DNA from 3 places in the Roseibium salinum genome. Region 2 is predicted to be linked to each of the others. Evidence: riboswitches for the same ligand, from Rfam matches in the RefSeq annotation. Region 2 holds a riboswitch; each other region holds the start of a gene.
The links. Region 2 has a riboswitch for cobalamin ahead of cobU (bifunctional adenosylcobinamide kinase/adenosylcobinamide-phosphate guanylyltransferase). Riboswitches for the same ligand answer to the same signal wherever they lie in the genome.
Positions count from the first base shown of each region.

Region 1: it holds a riboswitch for cobalamin, as region 2 does, so the genes downstream of both, ON753_RS07355 (hypothetical protein) here and cobU (bifunctional adenosylcobinamide kinase/adenosylcobinamide-phosphate guanylyltransferase) in region 2, are expected to answer to the same signal.
Region 3: it holds a riboswitch for cobalamin, as region 2 does, so the genes downstream of both, ON753_RS03500 (CbtB domain-containing protein) here and cobU (bifunctional adenosylcobinamide kinase/adenosylcobinamide-phosphate guanylyltransferase) in region 2, are expected to answer to the same signal.

Region 1 is NZ_JAPEVI010000003.1:621,668-623,923, reverse strand. It holds gene ON753_RS07365 (ABC transporter ATP-binding protein) at 1-485, opposite strand, end outside; gene ON753_RS07360 (DUF1636 domain-containing protein) at 482-886, opposite strand; gene ON753_RS07355 (hypothetical protein) at 883-1,149, opposite strand; cobalamin riboswitch at 1,257-1,469, opposite strand; gene ON753_RS07350 (S9 family peptidase) at 1,570-2,256, shown strand, end outside.
Region 2 is NZ_JAPEVI010000003.1:1,324,297-1,326,552, reverse strand. It holds tRNA gene ON753_RS10670 (tRNA-Asn) at 296-371, opposite strand; cobalamin riboswitch at 697-908, shown strand; gene cobU (bifunctional adenosylcobinamide kinase/adenosylcobinamide-phosphate guanylyltransferase) at 946-1,497, shown strand; gene cobW (cobalamin biosynthesis protein CobW) at 1,494-2,256, shown strand, end outside.
Region 3 is NZ_JAPEVI010000002.1:255,739-257,994, forward strand. It holds gene ON753_RS03490 (hypothetical protein) at 1-9, opposite strand, end outside; gene ON753_RS03495 (CbtA family protein) at 97-846, opposite strand; gene ON753_RS03500 (CbtB domain-containing protein) at 797-967, opposite strand; cobalamin riboswitch at 998-1,221, opposite strand; gene repC (plasmid replication protein RepC) at 1,260-2,256, opposite strand, start outside.

The DNA.
Region 1 (2,256 bases), 700 kb from region 2:
CGCGGTTCCTGGGCGAGCGCGCGGGCCACCATCACGCGCTGGCGCTCGCCGCCGGAAAGCGTCCCGAAGGAACGCTTGGCGAAGCCCAACAGCGCCATGCGCTCGAGGGCATCCTCGACAATCTCCGCGTCCCGCCTGCCGCCGCTTGCCGGTCCTGCGGCATGCGGGCGGCGGCCCAGAGCGACGATTTCCCGGACGCTCAGCGAAAAGTCGGTCGGCTGCTCCTGCAGAACAGCGGCGATCTTCCGGGCCGCGGCGCGCGCGGACATGCGCCAGATATCCTCGCCGTCCAGCAGGATAGATCCCGTGCCGGGCTTCAGATAGCGATAGAGCAACCGCAGAAGCGTCGATTTGCCGGCGCCATTGGCACCGGCAATGCCGAGGATCCGGCCTGCGGCAAGGTCGAAGCTGACGGGTTGCAGAATGGATTTCCCCTGCCCTGTCTTCCAGCTTGCATTGCGAACGGCGAGCTCGGAGCCGCTCACGACAACACCGTCTCGTCCGCGCCGGTGACGATCATTGCCGCGGGGATGCGCGCAAGGGTGCTGCCGCGCAGCTTTCCGGGCCGCTGCCCGGATACGCACCAGCCGTCTTCCTGCTCGCGGTAGAGCTGCGCAAAGGCCACGAGATCGTCGATATCCGTTTCCGGATCGATATCGCCGAACAGATAGGTTGCCTTGGCGCTCGCCTTGAAGGCAATCGTGCAGGGCCGCGAACATCCGGCCATGCAGGCGGTGCCGGAAACCTCGAAGTCGTCGCCGGTCACCGGCGCCGCCCGTCTCAGGGCCTGCTGCAGCTTGCAGATCAGCTCGAAGCCGGGACGGCAATCGCCCCCCTTGTAGCGGCACGAAGTGCAGATGAAAATCCTGTGCGGCTCACTGCTCATCGCTCGCCTCCCTCGAGGCGTGCACTTTTGGCTGCCGGCCGCCTTCCCGGCGGTAAATCGCCCCTGCTGCCCTGCAATGCCGTTTCCTTTCGCGCCTCTTCATCCGTGATTTGTAATGTTATTACATTACCTATAACGCTGCTTTCAAGAGCAAATCCGCGCTTGCCCGGCGCCAGGGCTCTGGCCGCGCGGTCGCCAAGGCAGCTCGCCTCGGCCAGGAGGAAGGAAATTTCAAAGGTGTTTTTCTGTGCAGTCCGGTTCATATCGCCCTCCGCGATTGCGCGGGGCGTCAAAGAACCGAATGCCACATTCTGCCGATCGGGGCTGAATCGCCATGTCACTCGCTCCTCCGGGACACCCCGCCCGGGTTGAAGTTAAGGGTGAAATGGCAGGTCTCCTGACTTGCGGGTCGCAGCTTGCCTGATCCTTCCCGGGGTTTCCCCAGTGGCGCTTTCAGGTTCGCTCACCGCTCACAGTTGCGGGGGCAGTCACGGATTTGGTGCCTTCTGGCTACGCCGCACCGTGTTCCCTTTTAATCCCGATCCGGAGTGCGGAATCGGAAACCATGGCTTCCTGAGTGCGGGATTTTTTGCCGCGTGTCAACAAGGCGGCGGCGCAACCTTATGCGCGGGTGTCACTCTGTCCTCTTGCCATCTTCTCCCAAAAATCCTACCTCCGGGTCCATGAAACAGCATGCCTTTCCCCCGCGCGCCGAAGCGCGCCCGACCACCCATGAGACCCACGGCATTTCGCGCCAGGATGACTACGGATGGCTCCGTGCCGAGAACTGGCAGGAGGTCATGCGCGACCCGTCCGTGCTCGATGCCGACATCCGCGCCTATCTGGAGGCAGAAAACGCCTATCAGCAGGCGCAGATGGCACCGACGAAGGAGTTGCAGGAGCAGCTCTTTGCCGAGATGCGCGGCCGCATCAAGGAGGATGACAGCTCCGTTCCCTCCCCCGACGGCCCCTATGCCTACGGATTGAAATACGAGACCGGCGGTCAGCAGCCGATCTTCTTCCGCACGCCGCGCCACGGCGGCGAGGAAACGGTGCTTCTTCACGGCGACAGGGAGGCCGAGGGCAAGGCCTATTTCAGGCTCGGCGGCGCCGGTCACTCTCCGGACCACAAGCTGCTTGCCTGGGCCTTCGACGATAAGGGCTCGGAGTATTACGCGCTGCAGATCCGCGACACCTCCACCGGCAAGGACTTCGACTACCGGATCGAGGACACGGGCGGCGGCGGCGTGTTTTCCGCCGACAACAAGTATCTCTTCTACGTCCGCCTCGACGCCAATCACCGGCCCTCGAAGCTGTTCCGCCACGAAATCGGCACTGACCCGGCCAAGGATGTGCTGGTTTACGAAGAA
Region 2 (2,256 bases):
GGAAATCGTCACGCGCTTTGTTAGTTCTTTTTGTAGTCGTTTTTGTTGAAAGTAGGGCGCGCAGGCAAGTTAAATATTTGTGTCAGTTAGACAAAATTATGCATTGCCCAGTGCGGGCCGATCGCGCGAAGAATTGGGAAATTCGAACTTGATGGAGGACGAGCCGCATGGCAAGTGCTCGAACCTGCCAAGCGCCGGGCGGGACAAGGCATGGGTCGTGCGAATCCACAGGAAGGCCATGGGGATCGGACCAGAAGAATACAGCCATTTCAAAGGAAGAATGAGAGGGTGGTGATGGCTCCCCAGGCCGGACTCGAACCAGCGACCCAGCGATTAACAGTCGCTTGCTCTACCAACTGAGCTACTGGGGATCACCACGCTCGGGGCCAGCAAGGAGCCGCCCCGTCGATGGAGATGCGTATATCAAAGGCTTGATCTGTTTGCCAAGCCCCCGGCTGCGTTTTTTTCGCCGCCCCGATATCTTTTTGGCCAGCGTGTGGAAAACCGTATATTTTTCATGACTGTCGCCCGGTCGGTCGCGTTGGAAAACGGCACGTTCCAAACGTCTGCTTGCACCCGATGACCGACAGATTTCGGGTGTCTACAGAAAAAGCTGACACATGCATCCTTCAAATCCGGAAGACCCGGCCGATCCGGGCGTTTGCCGGCACCCGCTTGTATCGGCTCAGATATACGGTTAGGAAGAAAACCGACGGTTCCGGAAAAGGCCTCGGCCAATTCCGGATGAAACGGGAATCCGGTCGCGGCCAGTTGGCCAAATCCGGAGCTGCCCCCGCAACTGTGAGCGGTGAGCGTCTGCACGAAAACCACTGGCCGGACGGGCCGGGAAGGGGTGCAGGACGCGTCGAGCCGCAAGCCAGGAGACCGGCCGTCAAGGAAGCAACCCCTTAGCACGCTGTCGGGTGGACGGCCGGGAGAATTCAGGTGACGGAAACACAAGGCCCTCGTGCCACACTGGTCTTAGGCGGTGCCCGGTCGGGAAAAAGCCGGTTCGCGGAAACCCTGGCGGAAAAATCCGGCCTGCAGAAGGTCTATGTCGCAACGGGCGCCGCCCTGGACGCGGAGATGGCCGACCGGATTGCGGCCCACCGGCACCAGCGCGGTGCCGCCTGGCACACGATCGAGGAACAGTTCGACCTGAAAGGCGTCCTGTTGCGCGAATCCCGGCCCGACAGGGTTGTGCTGGTGGATTGCCTGACGCTGTGGCTGTCCAATCTGACCTTTTCCGAAAAGGATGTCGGTGCGCAGACGGCGCAACTGTGCCAGGTACTGCCGCGCCTTGAGGGCACCTGCATTTTCGTTTCCAATGAGATCGGTATGGGGATCGTGCCGGAGAACGGTCTTTCCAGGTCGTTCCGCGATGCTCAGGGACGGCTTAATCAGAGTATGGCACAGGCGTGCAGCCAGGTGGTCTTTGTCGCCGCCGGCCTGCCTTTGCTCATGAAACCCAACACACAAGCGGAAATTTCAATATGACCACTTCCACCTTGCAGCCCGGCCAGAAGATACCGGCAACCATCGTCACGGGGTTTCTGGGTGCGGGCAAAACGACCCTGATCCGCAATCTCTTGCAGAATGCCGGCGGCAAGCGCATCGCCCTGATCGTCAACGAGTTCGGCGATATGGGATTTGACGGCTCGCTGGTGAACGGCTGCGCCGACCCGGGCTGCTCTGCGGAAGAAGTCGTTGAACTTACCAACGGCTGCATCTGCTGCACGGTGGCCGACGATTTCCTGCCGACGATGGAAATGCTGCTGGCACGCGACAACCCGCCCGAGCACATCGTCATCGAGACATCCGGCCTGGCCTTGCCGCAGCCCCTGGTGCGCGCATTCTCATGGCCCACAGTCAGGCAGAAGGTGACGGTCGACGGCGTGGTGACGGTGCTGGATGCGGCCGCTCTGGCGGAAGGCCGGATCGCGCTCGACGAGGAGGCACTGGCAGCTCAGCGTGCCGCCGATGACGCCCTGGACCATGACAGCCCGGTGGAGGAACTCTTCCACGACCAGCTGCGCTGCGCCGACCTCGTGGTTCTGAACAAGGCGGACCTGGTCTCCGAAGAGGCTTTGAAAGCCGTTCGGGAAAAGATTGCCGCGGACATCCGTCCCGCGGTTCACATCGTCTCCGCCGAAAAGGGAACGCTGCCGATCGAAGTGCTGCTCGGCCGCGGCAGCGCAGCCGAAGACGACATGTCCGACCGGCACGAGCATCATCATCACCACGATGATGACCATG
Region 3 (2,256 bases), on a different contig from region 2:
ACGTTCCATAGAAGTACCAAATCTGCAGGTATCAAGAAAAACAGGCGGAACAGGATGCTCCGCCCGCTTGACCGTTCTGTCCCGGTCGTAGCCGTATCAGGCGGGTTGAACCGCTCCGATCCGGCCGCCCTCGCGTTGCCAGAAAAACCCGGCAAAACATCCCAGCAGCATCCAGGCCGCCATGCCGACGCCGAAGGCACGGCTGGCAAAGAGAGCGCCGATCTCGGTCGGCACCGGGCCGCTGAATGCATCCGGCTCAGGTGCCCCGATGACATGCGGCGCCAGCAGCAGCACCGCGGCTGCGCCCCATGCCAGCCAGTTTCTGCCGAAGGCGAGTAACCAGAGGCCTGCGCCGGCCGCCACGACCGTCGCCCACCACCAGATCTGCCGGGCGCCGACATCGGCGGCCGCAACGCCCGGCACTTCGGGTGCCAGCGTAAAGCCCGGTGCGAAGTGGAAGGTCACGAAACCCGCAAGACCCCAGATCAAGCCGTTGCGCGCGGTGATTTTCGCTCCGCGCATTTCCGCAATCGCCATGCCGACCAGCAGGATGAAGGCATATCCGGTGTAGGTGAGCATCGCGAAAACGACGCTGAGGCCGTCACGCATCAGGTCGAAACCACCGACATCCTGGTGAGCGCTGACCGCTGCGGTACCGAAATGAACCAGTTCGCCGGTTTCATAAAGCTCGGCGTGGAGCAGGACCGGCTGCACGAAGTAAAGCTGCAGCAGGGCCGCAATAAGCCCTGCTGCAGCGCCAGCGAACAAGCCGCTGATCAATAAACGGGAAAACATCTCAGTGGCACGGGAATCCGGTCGCGTGACGCACGTCATGCGCTGCGTCATGCAGGCCTTGCGCTTGCACGTGTCCGGTGATCGTGATGATTGCGAAGCCCAGGACGGCCGCAAAAGCAAGCGGCAGAATGCTGGAAAGCGAAAGTGATGCAGTGTTGGTTTGTGTCGTCATATTGTCCTCTTGCCGTCACACCCGACAGCCGGTTTTAAGCAATGCCTGGCAGGTCTCCTGGCTCGCGGGTCTCAGCACATCGCCTGTCCTTCCCTGCAACATCTGCAAGTGGTTTATCCGGCGTGCGCTCTCCGCATACAGTCGCGGGGGCGGCTTCGGCTCCGAGCGCCCTGCTTGGGTCCGCCCTGTCCGAATTCCCTCTTCGTTTCCCGGCACTTTGTACCGATTGGAAAACCAAGCATCGCTATAATGTCCTAATTCCGCACCGAACGAAAGCCCCCACCGGCGGAAATCATCCCGCCGCCAGGCCAAACAGCGATCGTGCCAGGGCGAGTTTGCCCTCAGCGGCACGGTCGCAGCAAGCGCGGAAGTACCCACCCGGCGAGCTGATCCTTTCGGGATCCCGCAGCGCCTTTTCGGCAACGACCGCAAGGATCGCCGCGGCCGCCTGCCGTCCCAGCCGTCCGCATGCCTCGGAATAGGCGCTCTGGCTGAGGCCGATCCCCAGCCTTATCACCTCGGCGGCAGACAGCAGCTCCGCCCAGCTTTTGAGTGACAGACCGAAATCGCTCTGGACGGTCGTACACGCGCTTTCCAGCAGAGATATCGAAACGGCGTCCAGCGCCGCGGACCGGGTGAAATCCGCCTCTCTCTGACCTTTCCGCCCGGTATTGCGGCTGATTTTGCCACACTGCCCCGCCGCTTGCTCCCTTTCAGGAGCTATTTCGGCGCCGTAGGCGTCGTCAGGTTGAGTATTGATTTCATCCGCGTGAGCGGATGTCCGATTATTTAGGCAAGAGTCTTGAGAGTTTGTATTAAATAATTGGGTGACATTCGTGTCATGCTCGCCTGTCGTATATTGATAATTATCCACATTATGGGCCTGTTTCTGGCCTTCGGTCAGCGCCTCGATCAACAGGTCATAAAGATCCTGTAGGAGCACCATCTTCTCCTGGGCTCCTTTTCCGCACGCCATGATGGACATCATCCGGTCGTGGAAGTCGGAGAGGTCCAGATCCGTGGTTGCCTCGATGATATCGATGATGGCCCTGGAGAGCTTCGTCACGGCCCGCCTGGCTTCGCGCTCCGCGTTGAGCTCCGCCTGCCACTCATCGGCAAGCCGCTTGATCTCGCGGTAGCGGACACGTGCCGGCGTGAAATCCAGGCCGTAGGCGTAGGTAATGTCGCCCGTGTCGTTGCGGTGGACCCAGCGGCGGCCGGTAGAACTGTCGCGATAGGCCAGGATGCGGGCCTCGACGAGCTGTTTGATGGCGCGAATGACGGTCCGT